2 regions of the Marinobacter sp. es.042 genome follow, and region 1 is predicted to be linked to the other one. Evidence: predicted binding sites of a transcription regulator. Region 1 holds the regulator's gene; the other holds the start of a gene.
What was found. Region 1 encodes sigma-54, which starts transcription at its own class of promoters, with help from an activator protein. Its sites were predicted from a motif close to ANTGGCATNNANNTTGCTNT; they were not measured.
Positions count from the first base shown of each region.

Region 2: the regulator sigma-54 is predicted to act here: its motif matches at 1,989-2,008, upstream of glnA (glutamate--ammonia ligase).

Region 1 covers NZ_LT897781.1:540,088-550,359, forward strand. The annotation lists gene CFB02_RS02655 (YhdP family protein) at 1-1,308, shown strand, start outside; gene CFB02_RS02660 (carbon-nitrogen hydrolase family protein) at 1,339-2,184, shown strand; gene yjgA (ribosome biogenesis factor YjgA) at 2,254-2,781, opposite strand; gene mgtE (magnesium transporter) at 2,844-4,205, opposite strand; gene CFB02_RS02675 (HPr family phosphocarrier protein) at 4,215-4,484, opposite strand; gene rapZ (RNase adapter RapZ) at 4,492-5,376, opposite strand; gene ptsN (PTS IIA-like nitrogen regulatory protein PtsN) at 5,405-5,875, opposite strand; gene hpf (ribosome hibernation promoting factor) at 5,963-6,271, opposite strand; gene CFB02_RS02695 (RNA polymerase factor sigma-54) at 6,372-7,898, opposite strand; gene lptB (LPS export ABC transporter ATP-binding protein) at 8,050-8,775, opposite strand; gene lptA (lipopolysaccharide transport periplasmic protein LptA) at 8,753-9,319, opposite strand; gene lptC (LPS export ABC transporter periplasmic protein LptC) at 9,303-9,887, opposite strand; gene CFB02_RS02715 (KdsC family phosphatase) at 9,884-10,272, opposite strand, start outside.
Region 2 covers NZ_LT897781.1:2,487,557-2,497,828, reverse strand. The annotation lists gene CFB02_RS11685 (DUF4124 domain-containing protein) at 1-258, opposite strand, end outside; gene glnA (glutamate--ammonia ligase) at 432-1,835, opposite strand; gene typA (translational GTPase TypA) at 2,396-4,207, shown strand; gene pip (prolyl aminopeptidase) at 4,327-5,289, shown strand; gene dtd (D-aminoacyl-tRNA deacylase) at 5,382-5,840, shown strand; gene CFB02_RS11660 (porin) at 6,329-7,348, shown strand; gene CFB02_RS11655 (CYTH domain-containing protein) at 7,441-8,304, shown strand; gene CFB02_RS11650 (potassium channel family protein) at 8,332-9,513, opposite strand; gene glnE (bifunctional [glutamate--ammonia ligase]-adenylyl-L-tyrosine phosphorylase/[glutamate--ammonia-ligase] adenylyltransferase) at 9,594-10,272, shown strand, end outside.

The DNA of each region.
Region 1 (10,272 bases):
CTGGACGTGGGGGCGGGTTCAACGTCGGGCATCCGCGTGCGGTCCACTCTTGAGGGGCTGTCGGTTGACTGGCCAGAGCCACTGTCAAAAACGGCGGATGAGGCAGCACCGCTGCGGGCAACCATCAATCCCTCGGCCGCCGGTGGTCTTGGTATTACGGGCGACTGGGAAAACCGCGCAACGTTCGATTTGTTATGGAAAGAGACCGGGTTTGATTTGCGTCTTGGCCGCCTGCACATTGGCCCGCAGGTGTTGAACGATATTGATATCAATGCCCTCGATCTTGGTGACCGGTGGGTGGTGACCACCAGCTCGCAACGCGCCGAAGGCCGACTGACAATTCCGCAAAATGGCGACACGGTGAAGGCCGATTTTCAGGTGTTACGGCTCGTACGCAGTGAGACACCCCCTGAGGATTCGCCGGAGTTATTGACCTTGGAAGAGCAGCTTGAGGCGTTCCGCGCGCTGGATATGGGAAACTGGCCGGATATCGACGTTTCGATTGCGGAACTGCAACTGAACGACGAATCTTTGGGACAGTGGGCCTTCCAGCTCCGCCCTGAACCCTTCCGGTTGCAGGTAAATGACATCGAGGGGCGCCTGAATTCCCTGACACTGCTGGGCGACATGAGCTGGAGCATCGTCGGAGACCGGGAAACCAGCCGGTTTACAGGGTCCATCAGCGGGGGTGCGCTCGCGGATCTGAACGAGCTCCTCGACACTGAAATGCCGGTCACCAACGAGGGGACCAATATAGAGCTGGATCTGGACTGGCCCGGCCGTCCGGATGAGCTTTCCATACCGGAGCTCAGTGGCTCGGTCAGTCTCAGGCTGGATGAGGGTGTGATCCTGGAGCGAAACAACACGGCCCAACTGTTCCGGGTGTTCAATCTGCTGAACTCTGACACCCTGTGGCGCCGGTTGAAGCTCGATTTTTCCGACCTGTATGAACGGGGGGTGGCTTTTGACGCGATCTCGGGCAAGGCGCAGATAATCAATGGCTTGCTGACCATGGATCCGGAACTGCAGATAGTGGGCCCATCCGGCGCCTTCAAACTCAGTGGTACGACCAATATGGCCAGCGAGGAGCTGGATATGCGGCTTGTGGTTGTGTTGCCTCTGACTCAGAATCTGCCATTGGCGGCGCTGCTCATGGGTGCCGGTGCGCCGATCGGCGGCGCCTTGTTTGTGCTGGACAAGATTCTGGGCGATCCTTTGAGCAGGCTGACAAGCGCAACCTACAGTGTGACCGGCACATGGGACGAGCCGGAAGTGAATCTGCAACGGGTTTTTGACACCGGCGAATAACTTTTCTGTTTGGCAATATCGGAGGCAGTCATGAACAAGCGTGTTTCCAACCGGGTCGCAGCCATCCAGATGGTCAGCGGTCATGACATCGACGCCAATCTGCGCGAAGCGGAACAGCTGCTGGCCCGGGCTGCCGAGCAGGGCGCCTCGGTCGCCGTACTGCCCGAGAATTTTGCGGTTCTGGCCACCAGTCAGATGATTGATCGTGGTCGCCAGGAAGCGGGGGCCGAGCCTGTCATAAGAACCTTCCTGGCCGAACAGGCCCGGAAACTGAGGCTCTGGATCGTTGGCGGATCGATGCCAGTGGCCAAACGACCGGACGGCTCAGATCTGGAGGATCGGGTCAGGGCAACCTGCATTGTCTTTGATGACCAGGGTAAGGAGGTTGCCCGTTACGACAAGATTCACCTGTTTGATGCCATGGTGGAAGATGCCCATGGTCAATACCGTGAATCGGACACCTTCGAGCCCGGCGAACAGATAGTGACCGTGGATACGCCCGCGGGCAAGCTGGGGTTGGCGATCTGCTACGATCTTCGCTTTCCAGAGCTGTTCAGGCTGCTGCGTGAGCAGGAGGTGGACTGGATTTGCCTCCCGAGCGCTTTCACCTGGCAGACCGGTGATGCCCACTGGTACCCCCTGATCCGGGCGCGCGCGATCGAGAACCAGGTATGGTTAGTGGCACCTGGCCAGGGTGGCCAGAACAGCGAGCGCCGTCGCACCTATGGCCACAGCCTGATCTGTGATCCCTGGGGGCGGATCGTGACGGAAATGGGGGAAGGCCCGGGCCTGGTCACCGCCGAACTGGACGGCGATCAGGTAGTCAACCTGCGCACCCGGATGCCGGTGTGGGAACACCGTCGGCTCAAAGGCTAAAGGTGGGGTCAGATGAACTTGGGGTCAGAAGAAAAGTTCTTCTGACCCCAAGTTCATCTGACCCCGAATTCACATTGCTTCAGCGTCGTCGATGCATTCCCGAAGGTAGCGGAAGAGTTTTCGGGCCTGCCCGGTGTTCTTCTGCTTCTCCACATCCTTGCGGGCGTTGCGGGCAAGGTTGCGCAGGTGCTGCATATCGGCACTGGGGCAGTAGCTGAAGAATTCGCCAACAACAGAGTCGCCTTCGGCAATCATCCGGTCCCGCCAGCGTTCCGCCAGGTGATGTCTGCGGGTGTGTTCCTCACTACCGGCATCGAAGGCGTCGATGGCTTTTGCCAGGGCCTCCGGATCGTCCTCCTGGCGGATCACTTTGCCGATGTACTGCAGGTGCCGTCGTTTGGCCTCGTTCTGGCGGATACGCCTTGATTCTTCGATGGCAGCTCGAAGAGTCTCGCTGATCGGCAGTGTTTCCAGCTGGTCGTTGCTCAGTTCCAGCATTTTCTTGCCAAGATCCTGTAGGGCGTGCATTTCCCGTTTCAGCTGGGATTTGCTCGGGCCGTCGTATTCCGGCGCGTCGTTGTCTTGATGGTCTTTCATAAATCCAGTAGCCGTAAAGTTGGGGTCAGATGAACGCTTTCATCTGACCCCGTGTTCGCCCATCAGGCGTAGAAAATCGTCGCGAGGCCAAGAAAGGCCATGAACCCGACCACATCGGTCACAGTCGTGAGAATCACGCTGCCTGCCAGGGCCGGGTCAATATTGCGAGATTTGAGAAACAGTGGCAGAACCGTACCAACCAGTGCAGCGGCGACAAGATTGATCACCAGAGCGGCAGCAATGATCGCGCCGATCATCACATCCTGGAACCAGAGCATGGCGGCACCGGCAACAACGGCGGCCCAGAGTATTCCGTTCATGATGCCCGAGAGGAACTCCCGGTTCAGCAACCAGCGGACGTTGGCACCACTGATCTGCCCCACAGCCATGCCGCGGATGACGAGGGTGAGGGTCTGGCTGCCCGCAATGCCGCCCATGCTTGCGACGATGGGCATTAGTACCGCCAGGGCCACGACCTTGGCGATAGTCTCCTCGAATAATCCGATCACACCCGATGCGATCAGGGCGGTGATCAGGTTGATCCCCAGCCAGATGGCACGGCGGCGCGATGTCTTCCAGACCGGTGCGAAGGTGTCCTCGTCTTCATCCAGGCCCGCCATGCTCATCAGGGAGTGATCCGCATCCTCCCGAATAACGTCAACCACGTCATCGATTGTTATGCGCCCTAGTAGTCGGCCTTCCTCATTCACCACCGGCGCCGAGATCAGGTCGTAGCGTTCAAACAGTGTCGCTACCTTGGTGTCTGAAAGGCTTACAGGAATAGGCTCGATGTCGGTATCCATGACTTCCCGCACGGTGGAGGCGGGGTTGGAGACCAGCATTTTGGTAATTGGCAGCATGCCAATGAAATCATCCCGCCGGCTCACCACGATCAGGCTATCCGTCATGGGTGGCAGGCTGCGGTGCCGCCGAAGGTAACGAAGTACGACGTCTATGCTGATGTCCGGGCGCACCGTAATGGTGTCGGTGTTCATCAGACCGCCGGCGGTGTCCTCCGGATAGGAGAGAACTTCCTCCACCCGCTGGCGGTCCTGCTCGTCCATGGTCTCCAGGACTTCCCGGATGACCGTATCCGGCAGCTGCTGCAGCAGGTCGGCCAGGTCGTCTGATTCGAAATCCTCAATGATATCCGCCAGTTCCTGAGCATTAAGCTGGCTCAGGAAGTAACCTCGGATATCGTCACTGAGATACTGGAGAACCTCGCCTTCGAGGTCTTTGTCCACCAGGTTCCACAGCAGGGCACGCTGTCGGGGCGGCGAGGATTCAAGCAGGTGAGCAATATCACTGGGGCTCAGGCCACCGTTCAGGATGCGGGCAACCTGCTTCAGTGCGCCACTGTCCAGCGCTTCGCTCAGGGAGCGAAGGCGTTGGCGGGCCTGGCTTTTTTCCAGAATATCGGTCATGGCTCTAGTTTACTCACCCTCACCGAAATAGTCGTTAATCAGTTCCACCAATGCTTCGATGGCCTGTTCCTCGTCCGGTCCGTCGGCAATGAGCTCCACATCGGTTCCTTTGCTGGCGGCCAGCATCATCACCTGCATGATGTTCTTCGCATCCACATCCCGGCCTTTGCCACTGATACGCACGCTGCTGTCGTATTCGGATGCCGTGTTGACGAGCTTCGCAGTGGCGCGCGCATGCAGGCCAAGTTTGTTGATAATGGTAATGGGGCGGCGAATCATGGCTCGATCAGATCTCTTCCCGGGTCTGCAGGTGTGGCAGCTCGGTGTGCCGCACTTGCACATTGCTGTACCGTTGCCGGAAGTACTCGCCCAACTGCTCGCACACATACACCGACCGGTGCTGGCCGCCGGTACATCCAATGGAAATGGTCATGTAGCTGCGGTTGCTGTCTGCAAAAGAGGGCAGCCAGGTATCCAGAAATGATTTCAGGTCCTCGATCATCTTCCGGCTTGCCGGTTCTTTTTCCAGAAACTCGATAACCGGCTGATCAGTACCGACATACTTGCGGAGGCTGGTATCCCAGTAGGGGTTGGGCAGGCAGCGGACATCGAAAACGTAGTCGGAATCCAGCGGCACGCCGTGTTTGAAGCCGAATGACTGAAACAGGAGAGCCAGTTCCTGATCTTTTCGACCGACCACACGCTGCTTGATCATGTCCCGCAGCTCGTACATGGACATGCCGGTGGTATTTACGTAAAGATCGGAAAGCTTGGAGAGGGGCTCCAGCAGTTTCTTCTCGCTGGTAATGGCTTCCCGGAGCGAAGTCCTGTCGTCACTCAACGGATGTTTTCTGCGGGTGGCGTGAAAACGCTGCAGAAGCGACTGCTCGTCGGCGTCCAGGAAGATGATTTCAACGGTAACCCCGGTTTCCTGGAGGCGCCGGTAGATCTCCTCGAAATTGGCCAGCTCCCCGGAAAGGTTCCGCGCATCGATACTGACGGCCATCTTGCCCAGTCGACCAGGCCTGGTCTGGCTGGCGGCTTCCCGTGTGAGTGGAAAGAGCAGGCCAATAGGAAGATTGTCGATGCAATAAAACCCGAGGTCCTCCAGCACATGAAGTGCGGTACTCTTGCCCGAACCGGACCTGCCACTGACGATAATCAGCTTCATGACCACCTTACCTCCACTGCAGTGAATATCAGCCGCCCGAGGCGGTCATGCGCTGGTACAGCGTGCTGGCGTCCTCGCATTGCCGGAGGCGATCGCAGAACGACCGCTCGTTGAACTTCTCCGCCAGTTGGCTCAGCAGCTCAAGGTGCTCGCTCGTCGCCTCTTTTGGCACAATCAGGGCAAAGATCAGATCGACTGGCTGATTGTCGATAGCATCGAACTCCACGCTTTCTTCAAGCGTCATCAGCACACCCACCACGTGATCCAGTCCTTCCAGGCGGCAGTGGGGAATGGCAATTCCCTGGCCAATGCCGGTGCTGCCCAGGCGCTCACGGGAAATCAGGTTGTTGAAGAGCTGGGTCTCGCTGAGCGTGTTGTCCTGATGGTTTATTTGCTCGGCAATAAACTCCAGGGCCCGTTTCTTGCTGGACGCAGCTACCCTGCAGAGGGTGAGCTCCGGAGCAAGAATGTTGTCTATGGTCAGGGATGTGTCGCTCATGGATCGACTGCATTTCCGTTAAAAAAAAGGCTGCGACACGTTACTCATGTCGCAGCTCGATTAGATGAAGTGCATGAAAACAGCGCGTTAGCGAGAGCCGTTTCCGTGCATCCGTTCTACATTCTTTTCCTTGTGCTTGAGGATCTGACGGTCGAGCTTGTCGATAAGGGCATCAATGGCCGCGTACATATCCTCGTTTTCTGCCTTTGCGTGAATCTCACCACCTACCACGTGCAATGTGGCTTCCGCAATCTGGCGCACCTTTTCCACTTCCAGGGTCACCTGGCAGTTACTGATGTGGTCAAAGTGACGCTCGAGCTTCTCGAACTTCTCTGAAACGTAATCCTTCAGTGCGGGAGTCAGTTCTACGTGATGGCCTGAAATGTTGAGTTGCATAGGCGTCTCCTGTTGTCATCATGCCGGCTCCCGGGAGCCGGTCTGGGTGCTGGCGCATTGTGCGCCGGCGAATACGGTGTTGCGTCCCGTCCCGGGGTATTCAGACCAGCCGCTTGCGTTCGTTGGACGGCGGAATGTGCATGGCCTCCCGGTACTTGGCAACGGTGCGTCGCGCAACCTTGATACCCTGTTCCCCTAGCATGGCTGCAATTTTACTGTCGCTCAACGGCTTTTTGGGTGTTTCGGCGGCAATCAGCTTCTTGATCATCGCGCGTATGGCCGTGGAAGAGCATTCTCCGCCCTCATCAGTGCTGACATGGCTGGAGAAGAAATATTTCAGTTCGAAAATACCCCGGGGGGTATGCATGTATTTCTGGGTGGTTACCCGTGAAATCGTTGATTCATGCATTTCCACCGCCTGGGCAATGTCCGAGAGAATCAACGGCTTCATTGCTTCCTCGCCGTAATCCAGGAAACCCTGCTGGTGCTCGACAATACGGGTCGCCACTTTCAGCAGGGTCTCATTGCGGCTCTGCAGGCTTTTGATAAACCACTTGGCCTCCTGCAACTGATCGCGGAGGTAGGTGTTGTCTGCACTGCTGTCTGCGCGCCTTATAAGTGAAGCATAGCTGGCATTCACCCGGATGCGCGGTGCAATTTCCGGATTCAGCTCAACACGCCAGCGGCCATTGTGTTTGCGAACGATGACGTCCGGAATCACGTAGTCGGGCTCGGCGCGATCAATCACGTCGCCCGGGCGCGGATTGAGGCCTGTAATCAACGCAAGGACTTCCCTGAGTTGATCTTCTTTCAGGCGGCTGCGACGCAACAGCTGGGCGTAGTCCCGGTTGCCCAGCAGGTTGATGTAGTGGGTGATCACCAGGCGTGCCTGGGCTAGCCAGGGTGTGTCCGGCGGCAGCTGGTTAAGCTGTATCAGCAGGCATTCCTGCAAATCCCGGGCAAACACGCCAGGGGGATCGAAGTGCTGGAGGCGATGCAGGACGGCTTCCACTTCATCCAGTTCAAGGGGGTCTTCTTCGTTCTCGTCCAGCAGCCCGGCGTGGATTTCTTCCAGAGGGCTGGTGAGATAGCCCCGCTCGTCCACGGCGTCCATCAGGGCGTGGGCAATGGCCTGGTCCCGCTCACTCAGGGGAGTCAGGTTGAGCTGCCATTCCAGGTGATCCTGAAGGGTCTCGGTGGGCGAGTTGCGGGTCTCGAAATCGTGATCGTTTTCGTCGTCGTTGCGGGCTGCCGGGGCGGGGGCGGACTGGTAAATGTCATCCCAGGCCGTGTCGACCGGCAGGTCGTCCGGAATGTTATCCGGAATCTCGTTTTCCGACGCCCAGTCCGGACCGTTTTCGGATTCGTCCCAGTCGCTGGACGGTTCTGGCGTGGTCTCCGCAGCAGACTCGGCCGCGTTGGCCTCGCGCTCGTCGCTCTCGGTGGCCGTGTCGGTCTGATCGTCGTCCTCGGATGTCTCCAGCATGGGGTTGGATTCCAATGCCTGCTGGATTTCCTGTTGGAGGTCGAGGGTAGAGAGCTGGAGAAGTCGGATCGCCTGTTGCAGCTGGGGTGTCATGGTCAGGCTCTGACCCAGCTTTAACTGTAAGGAGGCTTTCATAACCATGGTTCAGGATCCGTCACTCATCAGCGCTTTGTGTCATAGGTCTTGAAAAAATCTTTATATGCCGGTTACTTGCCGCGGTTTTTCTTTACCCTAGCAAGTTCTTTGCCGAGTTTACTTGCAACAGATCATCAAAACAATGAGCCATTCACTGTCACAGCCTGAATTCGTCCCCGAGGTAGACTTCCTTGACCTGTTGATTTGCCAGGATCGCATCGGCATTGCCGGAGGCGATGATGTGCCCGCCGGAAACAATGTACGCGTTCTCGCAGATATCGAGAGTCTCGCGCACGTTATGGTCGGTGATCAGCACGCCAATCCCTTTGTCCCGCAGATGCCGGATAATGTGTTTGATGTCGCTGACGGATATAGGGTCAACACCGGCGAAGGGCTCATCCAGCAGGATGAAAGCCGGCTCCATGGCCAGGGCCCGGGCAATTTCCACCCGTCGCCGCTCACCACCGGACAGGGCCATACCAACGCTGTCCCGGATATGGGTGATGTGGAATTCCTCCAGCAGCTCCTCGAGCTTTTTCTGCCGGTCTGCCTTGCTCAGGCCTTGCCGCGTCTCGAGGATCGCCATAATGTTGTCGCGCACAGACAGCTTGCGGAAAACCGAGGCTTCCTGTGGCAGGTAGCCGATGCCCTGACGGGCCCGACCGTGCATCGGCAGCGGCGTAATATCCCGGCTGTCGATGGTGATCCGCCCGTGATCGGCAGGTACCAGCCCCACGATCATGTAGAAACAGGTGGTTTTCCCGGCGCCGTTGGGGCCTAGCAGTCCGACAATTTCCCCGCTTCGGATTTCCAGGGATACATCGATAACCACTTTTTTCTGCTTGTAACTCTTTGCCAGGTTACTGGCTCTCAGAACTGCCATCGGTTTCCTGTTTGTCAGTGCGTCTGTCGGCGCTGCGCGGCTGGATCACCATTTCTACCCGGCCAGTGCCTTCGCCGGTCTCGGCGCCGCCTTCTGCGGTTACAACGCGGCCAGCGGTATCATAGTGAATCACGTCGCCGCGGAACAGGTTGCCATTCTGCTCAATCACCGCTTCCCGTTCAAAGGTCAGCTGGCTGTCGGTGGCAGACCAGGTAATATTCAGGGCGCGGGCGTCGGTTTCACCTTCACCTTCGCGTGCCGGCTGCCTGTACCTTGCGGGGGTTCCGGAAGCTTCGATGCGGCTCAGGCCGTCTTCTGTACGGTACAGGACCACACGCTCCGCGTTCAGGCGGGTGTTGCCCTGTTCAAGCTCCACATCGCCGGTGTAAGTGGCAATGCCCTGGCCATCGTCCAGGCGGGCGTTGTCGGCGGTAACCTTGATCGGGATGTCGGAATCAAGGTCGAAAGCCGCCACCGGGCCAGCCATTGCGACTGTCAGCAGGGCGGCCAGCAGGCTCCGGTATCGGTTAGTTTCCGGTTTCATAGCGTCCTTCCACCTGGGAGTTCAGTTCCAGAATCCGCTCGTCAATCCACGCTTTCATGCCCGTGGCCCGGGTAACTCCGGTAACGTCGCGTATTTCTACGGGTGCGTCGGTATATACCATGCCCCGGTCATTATCCAGCGTCAGTGTTGATGTTGTCAGAGTGGCGTTCCGTTCACCAATACTGCGCTGAATCCGTACATTGTCAGTGAGATAGACCAGGTTCTGGTTCTGGAGCAGACTGCCATTCTCGGCTTCAACAATCCAGGGCAGAACATTGTCGCCGCCATACAGTTCGGCACGGGGAGACTCCATGGTGGCCAGGTTACCTTCTTCAAACTGTTCAATGCGGGGGCTGGAGAACCGGATTTTCAGCTTGCCCGACTCGTCGAATGACGTGTAATTGCCATTGACCACGAAGCCGTCCGGTTCGGCATCGCCCCGCAGTGCGGCTGCCTCATCATCAATGACCGGCGGTTCATCGCTTTGCCAGAGCAAAAAGACCGCGGCCACCACGGTGCCAGCCAGCGCCAGTGTTCGCAGCCAGGGCCGGTCCGGGAGCCAGCTCACGCCTCGAGCTCCAGGTAGGGTGCAAGCGCAGCATCCAGCTTACCATGGGCAGTCAGCAGCAAGTCGCACGCTTCCCGAACCGCGCCCTCGCCACCCCGGGTTCGGGTGCAGTAATCGGCATGTTGCTGCACCAGCCAGTAACCATTGGGCACGGTGATTCCGAGCCCGGCAAACCGGAGCGCAGGCAGGTCTGGCAGGTCATCACCCATATAGGCGATGGCATCAGGGCTGAGATCCATGGTGCTGACCAGTTCCTGCAGGGCCACTTTCTTGTCCTCACGCCCCTGCATGAGATGGGGGATGCCCAGATCCCGCATGCGCTTTTCGGTCAGGGGTGACTTCCGACCGGTAATAACAGCCACAGTAATGCCGGCTGCCATGAGTT
Region 2 (10,272 bases), 1.9 Mb from region 1:
ATAGACGAAAGAAACGCTTTCGTAGGCAGCGCCTTCCCGCTGAACTTCTTCCCGGAGTTTGTCGGTTTCCTGGACCACCTCTGGCTTGGGCAGGGTGATTGTGGTGACCGGCTTGACCTCTACCGTTTCAGAGCCTTCGCTGGGCTCGTCAGAGTAGGTCACGTTGCCGTAGGAATCGACATTGCGGTAAACCTCGGCAAAGACCGGAGTTACCAGAAAAAACAGAAGGCCGGCACACAATCCAGACTTTGGATTCATAAGCTCACCTGTTATTGGGTTTCCCCGATTATCGGCGGGGCCCGGGGCGTTTTCAACGCCTGTCGCCCGGATGTTGGTTACATATCGTTAAGGGCTGCAGGCACTGTGCTTTCGCTCACAAAAAAGCCCCGCACGGGGCGGGGCTTGTCTGCTGGACCTCTGGGAAGAGGTTATTAGCAGGAGTAGTACAGATCGAACTCGATCGGGTGGGTCGTCATGTTCAGCTTCTCGACTTCACCACGCTTCAGGCCAACGTAGCCTGCGATCATGTCTTCGGTGAATACGCCGCCGCGAGTCAGGAACTCGTGGTCTGCTTCCAGACAGTCCAGAGCTTCGGACAGAGTCTCGGCAACCGTCGGGATGCTCAGGGCCTCTTCCTTCGGCAGGTCGTACAGATCCTTGTCCATGGCGTCGCCTGGGTGGATCTTGTTCTGGATGCCGTCCAGGCCGGCCATCATCAGTGCTGCGAAGGCCAGGTACGGGTTGGCAGACGGGTCTGGGAAGCGAACTTCGATACGACGCGCCTTCGGGCTGTTCACGTACGGGATCCGGATAGACGCTGAGCGGTTACGGGCAGAGTAGGCCAGCATAACCGGCGCTTCGAAGCCCGGAACCAGACGCTTGTATGAGTTGGTGGAGCTGTTGGTGAAGGCGTTGATGGCCTTGGCGTGCTTGATAACACCACCAATGTAGTACAGAGCGGCTTCGCTCAGGCCAGCGTAGCTGTCACCGGCGAACAGGTTCTTGCCGTCTTTGCTCAGGGACATGTGAACATGCATGCCGGAACCGTTGTCACCGACAACCGGCTTGGGCATAAAGGTGGCAGTCTTGCCATAGGCATGGGCAACGTTATGCACGCAGTACTTGAGGATCTGAACTTCGTCAGCCTTCTTGGTCAGTGTGTTGGCGCCAACACCGATTTCACACTGGCCGGCGGTGCCGACTTCGTGGTGGTGTACTTCGATGTCCAGGCCCATGGATTCCATGGCTGCACACATGGCGCCACGCAGGTCGTGCAGGCTATCAACCGGGGGAACCGGGAAGTAACCGCCTTTTACGCCCGGGCGGTGACCGATGTTGTTGCGGTCGAAATCTTCGCCGGAAACCCAGGCAGCTTCTTCAGAGTGGATGTGGTACATCGCGCCCTGCATGTCTACGTTCCACTTTACGGAGTCAAACACGAAGAACTCCGGCTCCGGGCCGAACAGGGCGCCATCGGCGATGCCGGTGGACTTGAGGTACTCTTCTGCACGACGGGCAACGGAGCGCGGATCACGCTCGTAACCCTGCATGGTAGAGGGCTCTACGATGTTGCAGGTGATGTTCACGGTGGTTTCTTCGGTGAACGGATCGAGTACAGAGGTCTCGTCGTCCGGCATCAGGATCATGTCGGATTCGTTGATGCCTTTCCAGCCCGCGATGGAGGAGCCGTCAAACATTTTGCCGTCTGCGAAAAAGTCTTCATCTACTTCGGTGGCAGGCAGTGTTACGTGCTGCTCTTTACCGCGGCTGTCAGTGAAGCGCAGGTCAACCCATTTGACTTCGTGTTCTTTGATCAAATCAACTGTCTTGGACATTGTGCATGCTCCGTAAGTTATACCGCACAGGCGGCTGTATTCATGTTCGTGGTGCCGGATCGCCCGGGTTAACGGGTTCCGATCTGTTTCTCAGGTTCGGGCAGCTTAGCAAATGCCGTTGCCTCTTACCTGCAAATTTCGGCTGATTTCGATAAAGCAAGGCGCTTGCCAATTTTTAGGGCATGCTCCAGAACAGCGCAACTGCAAGGGTTTGGGGCATATTGGAAGGAAAATGCTCGCCCTGTGGCGAAAACCTGCACTTAAATGGTGCACCTTGTTGGTGCGTTTATCGGGTTTCTGCCCCGATCAGGTGCGCCCGTTCCGAATATAGAATAGGCGTTTTTCTTCATATTAACGACACCGACTTTTCGCTATACTGCGCGCCGCTTCATTTTTTACCCTGTCATTTCTTGATCATGGATCGGAAAGCACCATGCAGGGTGCCGGGCAGCCAGCTCCGGTGAATGAGTTCATTTTACGGATTTGAGACGGCATGTGCTGGGATTCTCCCTGCGATCGACCTTCTCAGGTCATTGAGTGCATGCCGCAGGAATATTTTTGTGATTGAAAAACTTCGTAATATCGCCATCATCGCCCACGTTGACCATGGTAAGACCACCCTCGTAGACCAGCTCTTGCGCCAATCCGGCACCCTGGACCGGAAGGAGCTGGATAGCGAACGGGTCATGGATTCCAACGATCAGGAAAAAGAACGGGGCATTACCATTCTGGCGAAAAACACCGCCCTGAAATGGAATGGCTACGACATTAATATTGTCGACACCCCGGGCCACGCTGATTTTGGTGGTGAGGTTGAGCGGGTCATGAGCATGGTGGACTGTGTGCTGCTGGTGGTCGACTCCATCGACGGTCCCATGCCACAGACCCGTTTCGTTACCCAGAAAGCATTTGCCGCGGGGCTTCGCCCGATTGTGGTGGTAAACAAGATTGACCGCCCGGGTGCGCGCCCTGATTGGGTGGTGGATCAGGTGTTCGACCTGTTCGATAACCTCGGTGCCACCGATGAGCAGCTGGACTTCCCGATTGTGTTTGCCAGTGCGTTGAACGGCATTGCCGGAATGGATCACGAGAATCTGGATGACAACATGGATGCCGTGTTCCAGGCGATCGTTGATCACGTACCTGCTCCGAATGTTGATCCTGACGGCCCGTTCCAGATGCAGATCTCCCAGTTGGACTACAACAGCTTTTTGGGTGTCATCGGCATTGGTCGTATCACGCGCGGCAAGGTCAAGACCAATTCGCCGGTCACCGCGATTGGCGCCAACGGTAAAAAGCGTAACGGTCGTATCCTGAAGATCATGGGGCACTCCGGTCTGCAGCGTGTTGAAGTCGACGAAGCCCAGGCTGGCGATATTGTCTGTGTCAGCGGCATGGACGAGCTGCTCATTTCCGACACGCTTTGTGATCAGGCGAACGTTGAGGCGCTGCCGGCGCTGACGGTGGATGAGCCGACTGTATCCATGACGTTCCAGGTGAACGATTCGCCGTTCGCTGGCAAGGAAGGCAAGTACGTTACCAGCCGGAACATCAAGGAGCGCCTGGAAAAGGAGCTGCTGCACAACGTTGCGTTGCGCGTTGAAGAAGGCGAGTCGGCTGACAAGTTCAAAGTGTCTGGCCGTGGCGAGTTACATCTGTCTGTACTGATTGAAAATATGCGTCGCGAGAACTTTGAGCTGGCGGTTGGCCGTCCGGAAGTTGTTATCCGCGAAGTTGACGGTGTGAAGCAGGAGCCTTACGAGAACGTCATTGTTGATATCGAGGAGCAGCATCAGGGCGCCGTCATGGAGCAAATGGGGCTGCGCAAGGGCGACCTGACCAACATGGTTCCGGATGGCAAGGGCCGGATGCGCTTGGACTATACCATTCCAGCCCGGGGCCTGATTGGTTTCCGGAATACCTTCCTGACCATGACTTCAGGCACTGGCATCCTGACTTCGACTTTCAGCCACTACGGCCCGATCAAAGTTGGCGATGTAACCAGTCGCCAGAACGGTGTCATCGTGTCCATGGCGACAGGTACCGCTTTTACCTACTCTCTGGAAACGCTGCAGAGCCGTGGCAAGCTGTTCCTGGATCCGGGGCAGGAAATCTATGAGGGGCAGTTGTGTGGTATTCACAGCCGGGACAACGACTTGGTGGTCAACCCCACCAAGGCCAAAAAGCTCGACAACATGCGCGCCTCTGGCAAGGATGAAGTCATTGGTCTCGTGCCGCCGATCAAGTTCACCCTTGAGCAGGCGCTCGAGTTTATTGATGACGACGAGCTGGTGGAGGTTACACCGAAGTCCATCAGACTGCGCAAGAAGCTTCTGACCGAAAACGAGCGCAAGCGCGCGAACAAGAAGTAATGCGAGTATGGGGTCAGATGAAAGCTTTCATCTGACCCCTTTTTAATCGCCCTCCACTTTATGCCCCTTTCCGTCTGCTTCAGCTAAACTCCGGTTACATCCTTCACGCGGAGCGTTTCATGCTCACCCTCTACCCGGAAATCAAACCCAATGCCCAGCATCGCATAGCCGTTGATCCTCCCCATGAACTCTACGTTGAGGAAAGCGGGAACCCGGACGGGATACCTGTTCTGGTGGTCCACGGCGGCCCCGGTGGCGGCTGTGAAGACTACCATCGGCGCTTTTTCGACTCCGAGAGGTTCCGGATCATTCTGATGGATCAGCGCGGCGCCGGACGGTCCAGTCCCCTGGCGGAGCTCGAAGCCAACAGCACGGACAAGCTGGTTGAAGACATGGAAGTGGTGCGTTCGTTTCTCGGTATCGACAAGTGGCTTCTGTTCGGCGGCAGTTGGGGATCGACTCTGAGTCTCGTTTACGCCCAGGCTCATCCGGAAAGGGTGTCGGGACTGGTTCTTCGTGGGATTTTTCTCTGTCGGCCGCGGGATATTCACTGGTTTTATCAGGAGGGGGCGAGCCGGGTGTTCCCGGACTACTGGTCTGACTTCGAGGCGCAGATTCCGGAAGCCGAGCGGGCTAACATGGTTTCGGCCTACTATCGCAAGCTGACCAGTTCCAACGAGCTGGAGCAGATCCAGGCGGCCAAGGCCTGGTCGGTCTGGGAGGGCAGGTGTGCGACTCTGCACCCGAACCCCAGGGTGGTTGAGCACTTTGGCCATCCCCATGTGGCCATCGCCCTGGCCCGCATTGAATGCCACTATTTCATGAATTCAGCCTTTCTCGAGCCGGACCAGATCATCCGCGATGCAGGCCGCCTGGCGGACATCCCGGGGGTTATTGTTCACGGACGGTACGATATGGTTTGCCCGTTGGATAATGCCCTGGCGCTCAGTAAAGCCTGGCCCGAGGCAGAGTTCCAGATTATTCGGGACGCGGGTCACTCCGCTTCCGAGCCCGCCATTGTCGATGCTCTGATTCGGGGTGTTGAGTCGGTTGTGGCGAAAACTGATAAAAGTGCCGGTTGAATCCCGTTTTCAGGGTTGCGGCCCGTGACCGCCATGGATACACTCTTGCTCGATCTTAATGTTTGCCTGTTCAATCGTCCCCAAGGCAGTTGATGAAAGGATTGATCCAGCGAGTGTCGCAAGCCAGTGTTGCCGTGGACGGTGAACAGATAGCCTCGATTGGCCCTGGCGTTCTGTTGTTGCTGGGCGTTGAAAAGGAAGATGGAGAGCGCGAGGCAAGGGAACTCTGCCGAAAAATCCTCACTTACCGTGTGTTTCCCGATGACGCAGGCCGGATGAATCGCAGCCTGTCGGATATCGGTGGTTCCCTCCTTGTTGTTCCACAGTTTACGTTGGCGGCAGATACGTCATCCGGGACGAGGCCGAGCTTTTCGCTTGCTGCTGAACCGGATCTTGCCATCAAGCTGTACCAATCGTTTCTGACGGGTGCGCGATCACAGTTAGGGCCGGACAAGGTGAGTGAGGGCAAGTTTGGCGCGGACATGAAGGTTGGTCTGATCAATGACGGCCCTGTCACGTTCCTGCTTGAGAGCAGGAAAAAGCGCGGGTAAGTACTTGCACTAGTATTGTGCGAAGGCGGCCATGCCGGCCTTTTGTGGTGCAGAATTAGAGTGGAAGTCTTTTGCAGGTTTGAACGCGGATATTCTAACGGTTTGTTTATAAAGCGTTAATGTGAATCTGGCCTCGGATTTGAAACGCAACTGTAACGCAGCTCATAAGTGCGAATTAGCATAAATACTTGCTTTTCTGCTGCCAAAAGAGCTAAAAATGCACCTCAGTTAATTTGCAAAATGAGAACGATTGTATTAAAATAGTTTCATCATTCAGAGCTTTAAGAAAGTTCTGTAAGTGTTTGAGCTGTATAGATCTGGAATTCTCCGGATTTATTCGAAAAAGAAGAAAAGTTACTTCTCTGTCATCAAACTGACACGGGGGTAATGCAGAATCGGCCTCATCCAGCCTGACTGGTGAAGCCTTACAAAATCGGGATAAGAACCCGTCGCTAAAACCTGAGTTAACTCAAAAAGGAAGACGCAACATGAAAAAAACGCTCCTCGCATCTGCTATCGCAGTAGCAACCTTCTCCGGCGCTGCCGCTGCTCAGACCACCATGTCTGCATCCGAGCTGGCTGCCAAGATGGATTCCATGCCGACCGTTTACGGTAACATCCAGTATGCGCTCGCCCACGACAACTTCGACGGTGGCCCTTCCACAGTTGAGCACTTCGACAACGGTTCTACTTTGGGCGTTCTTCACGACCATGAGATCGCACCGGGTGTAACGGGCTTCTTCAAGCTGGAACTGGATGGCTTTGGAGCTGACGAGAAAGATTCGGACGGCGCCAACATCGACGAAGCATACATTGGTGTGAAAGGCGACAGCTTTGGCCAGGTCTGGATCGGTTCTGACGACTCTACCTACGAGCGTGCTGTTACCGAAATTTCTGAGTACTTTGAAGTCGCTACCCTGAACCAGGGCGTGGATTATACTACCGGTGAAGGCGACCTAATTCAGTACATGTCTCCGTCTTTCGGCGGCCTGAGCGTTTGGGCTGCTGTTCAGGTTAACGGCGACGGTGAGGCTCCGGGCGCAGACAAGTCCTATCCGTATCAGCTGGCCGCTGTTTATGAAATGGATGCTCTGGAGCTTGCAGCTGCTGTAGACTCCAACGACAACGGTGATGGCAACGGCGAAAACACCTACGGTGTTCGTGCTAGCTTCAACGCCGGCGATCTGCGCGTAACTGGTGAATTCCACACCCGGAAAGATGCTTCTGACACCTTTGGTGTTATTGGCTACTACACTCTGGGTGCCAACCAGTTCGCGCTGTCCTACGAGCTGACCCAGTATGACGACAACGCGTCTTCCAACGCTGGTCTGGACTCTGACACCATCACTCTGCAGGCTCTGCACAACCTGTCTGACAACATGTACGTCTACTTCGAAGGCTACCTGGGTGGCGGTGACGAAGTTTATGAGTACACCGACGCGCTGGGCAACGCGGCGTTTACTGACGAGCGTTCCATCGCTTCCGTTGGTGCTGTTTACTACTTCTGATCAGCCAACCGGCTAATCCTGTAGTATGAAAACCGGCGACCTCAGGGTCGCCGGTTTTTGCGTTTCTGAATCCCGAAAAATAGGCTGTTGGCATGGCAATCGAACTGGAAATCAAGCTCAGCGTTTCTGAAGAGGCACAGCCGCGAGCAGTGGAATGGTTATCAGCTCGCCCTGAAGTGCAGCCCGGCAAGACCAAATCCCTGGTCAATCGCTATTTTGACACGCCCGCTGCCGATCTGAATCAGGCCAGAGCTGCCCTGAGGGTCCGCAAAGCCGGCAATGATTACATCCAGACCCTGAAAACCCGTGGCGAGTTCGTTGATGGCGCTCACCGACGTGAAGAATGGGAGTGGCCGGTTTCCGGTCCGGGGCTGGATTTGTCATTGTTGAAAGAGACTCCGCTGAAGTCCGAGCTGGACCTGAGCAGTCTTCAGGTGGCATTCGAGACCAATTTTCAGCGCCAGGAACTGTGGCTGGAAGATGGCGAGACTTTGATTGAAGTGGCCGTTGATTCCGGCACTGTTGCCGGCAATGAAGCGAGCTGGCCGCTGCACGAAGTGGAGTTTGAGTTAAAGAAAGGAGACGCCTCAAGGCTGGTGGCGTGGGCACTCGAGCTGGCCCGGGAAGTGCCGGTTTTCCTGAACCTTGTGAGCAAGGCCGAGCAGGGCTATTTTCTTGCTGGTCTTTATCGCCCTGAGTTGCCCAGTGGCAATGATCCGCTGACAGTCACAGCCTTTCTCAAGGCGTTGGGAGCCTGCTGGCTGCTGGATAGGCCGTTTCCTGTAGACGAGTATGACTTTTCGCCTGTAGCGAAAGCAGCCGGTGGCGCGGGGTGCGATGCGATCTGGGAGCATGTGATTGGACTGCTGGCAGAGGGGGGCTCTGTCCGTCAGCTCGCCGCGGGCTCGACGGAGCTCGGCGTTCTCCAATTGCGGCTGGCCACTACCGAGCACTAACGACTGGGTCGCAAAGTCCGGCGGCCTCTAGCTGGTTGAGTTGTTCTTTGCCGGCTCATCTGCTTCGCCGGTTTCCCGGGCAGCGGCATCAGCGCGCCACTGCTTCAGGAAAGCCCTGTACCGCTCCAACGCTTCCTCCACCACAGAGACCTCTGGCGTTTCGGCGGATTTGACCAGCACGATCAATCCCTTGCCTTCAATTTCCTCGTTGGTCGGCGGGTGGCAGATGACTTCATTGTCGTTGTCAATGTAGGCGAGCGCCGTCCCGATGCCATGCCTGACCAGGGCGCTCACTATGTCGGCCCAGTTGAGATCGTCCAGCATCAGGTCATAGCGATGGGGATGGTCATGTTCGTAGTTGAACAGATCTTCCAGCACTTTCTCTGAACCGGGCGCTACAACCGAGCGCACCATTATTTCGGGGTAAGTCCGGACCGGACGTATGGTCGTGCGCACGCCGAGCGCCTTGAAGCGGCCCCTGTTTTCGTCGTTGACGCACTCGACGATTGTGTGGTTTCCGAGATTCAGCTCGGTAAGCCGATGCGCAATATCGAAGGTGAGGCTGTCGGAAGAGGCATCGGCTTCATCGGCTGCAAGCACGATGATATGACGCGCACTGCCGGCGTGAACGGCTTTCAGTGCTTCCGGATCAAAGCCTGCACCGTGGTAGTGCACAACTCCGATGTCGGAAAGTTCGGTGGGCAGCCCCATCGGGAACTGGCGAGTCAGGATCATGATGGGAATGGTCTCGTAGCCTGGAATAGCGCGAATCTGGGAGGCGAACCTCATGAAGTACTGGTCGCCGCCATGTTGGGGGGTGTTAATAATGATGATGTGGTCATTCATTTTATAGGTCCACCTTCCTGACAAAATGCGTTCCCGGCGGTAGAACCGGTATTCGATATAGTCGCTGACGATCAGTGTCAGCAAGGTAATTGAAGTGATAAACATCAGCACAATGGTGCTGAAACGCCCGATCATGGTCTGGGGCGCATAATCGCCGTAACCAACGGTCACCAGCGTGGTCATAGTCAGCCAGGCGGCCTCGAATAGTTCCAGGTCCTCGACCGCCCAGATGATCAAGACCTGTACCAATAGCAGCGCGCCCAGAATCGCAAAGAGACGCTTCATCCGTCTCCGAATCATCCCGCCCATGGGCAAGTGAGTTTCCTGGTGCTCCGGATTCAGTGGGCGGCGGTTTCGTTGCATCCGTGTCTGCGGCCTGTTCAGTTGCGGGTAAGTTCGTTATACAGTACCCGAAATATAACAGAGAGACAGGGGTTTGCATTATGTCCGAGCCATGGCACAGCCTTCCGAAACCGCTGGCGGATGATGTCGCCGGGTGCTGGGAATCAGTGTTCCCGGAAGGAGTTCCGGCCTGGTTGACCTCACCGGAGGGTATGGATGACGCCGTGGTGGCTACGGCGATCTCCCGCAGTTTGTTCCTCCGTCAGACTCTGGAACGCCATGCCGGCCAGGTAGAGGCATTGATGGTTTCCCGTTCGTTGTCTGAGCCAACCACTCCGGACTACCTGGAAAGTCGTTGGCAAGAGTATCTCTCTGAAGTTGATGGTGAGCCTGGCTTGCATTCAGCCCTCAGACAATTCCGCGTGGAGACCCAGTTCCGGATTATATGGCGGGATCTGATGCGATGGGCGGACCTGGCTGAGACCATGGCGGCGACGAGTGCATTTGCCGACATCTGTATTGATGGAGCGCTCAGCTGGCTATACCGGGACGCCTGCGAGCAATACGGTAAGCCTCGAGGGGCTGACCCGGTAACCGGCCAGGAAACCGACCAGGAAATGGTGGTTCTGGGTATGGGTAAGCTGGGTGGTCGGGAGCTGAACGTCTCCTCGGACATTGATCTTATCTTTGCCTTTCCGAGCAAGGGGGAAACCGTTGGCGGGCGGCGCTCACTGGATAATCAGCAGTTCTTCGTTCGCCTGGGCCAGCGGTTGATTCAGG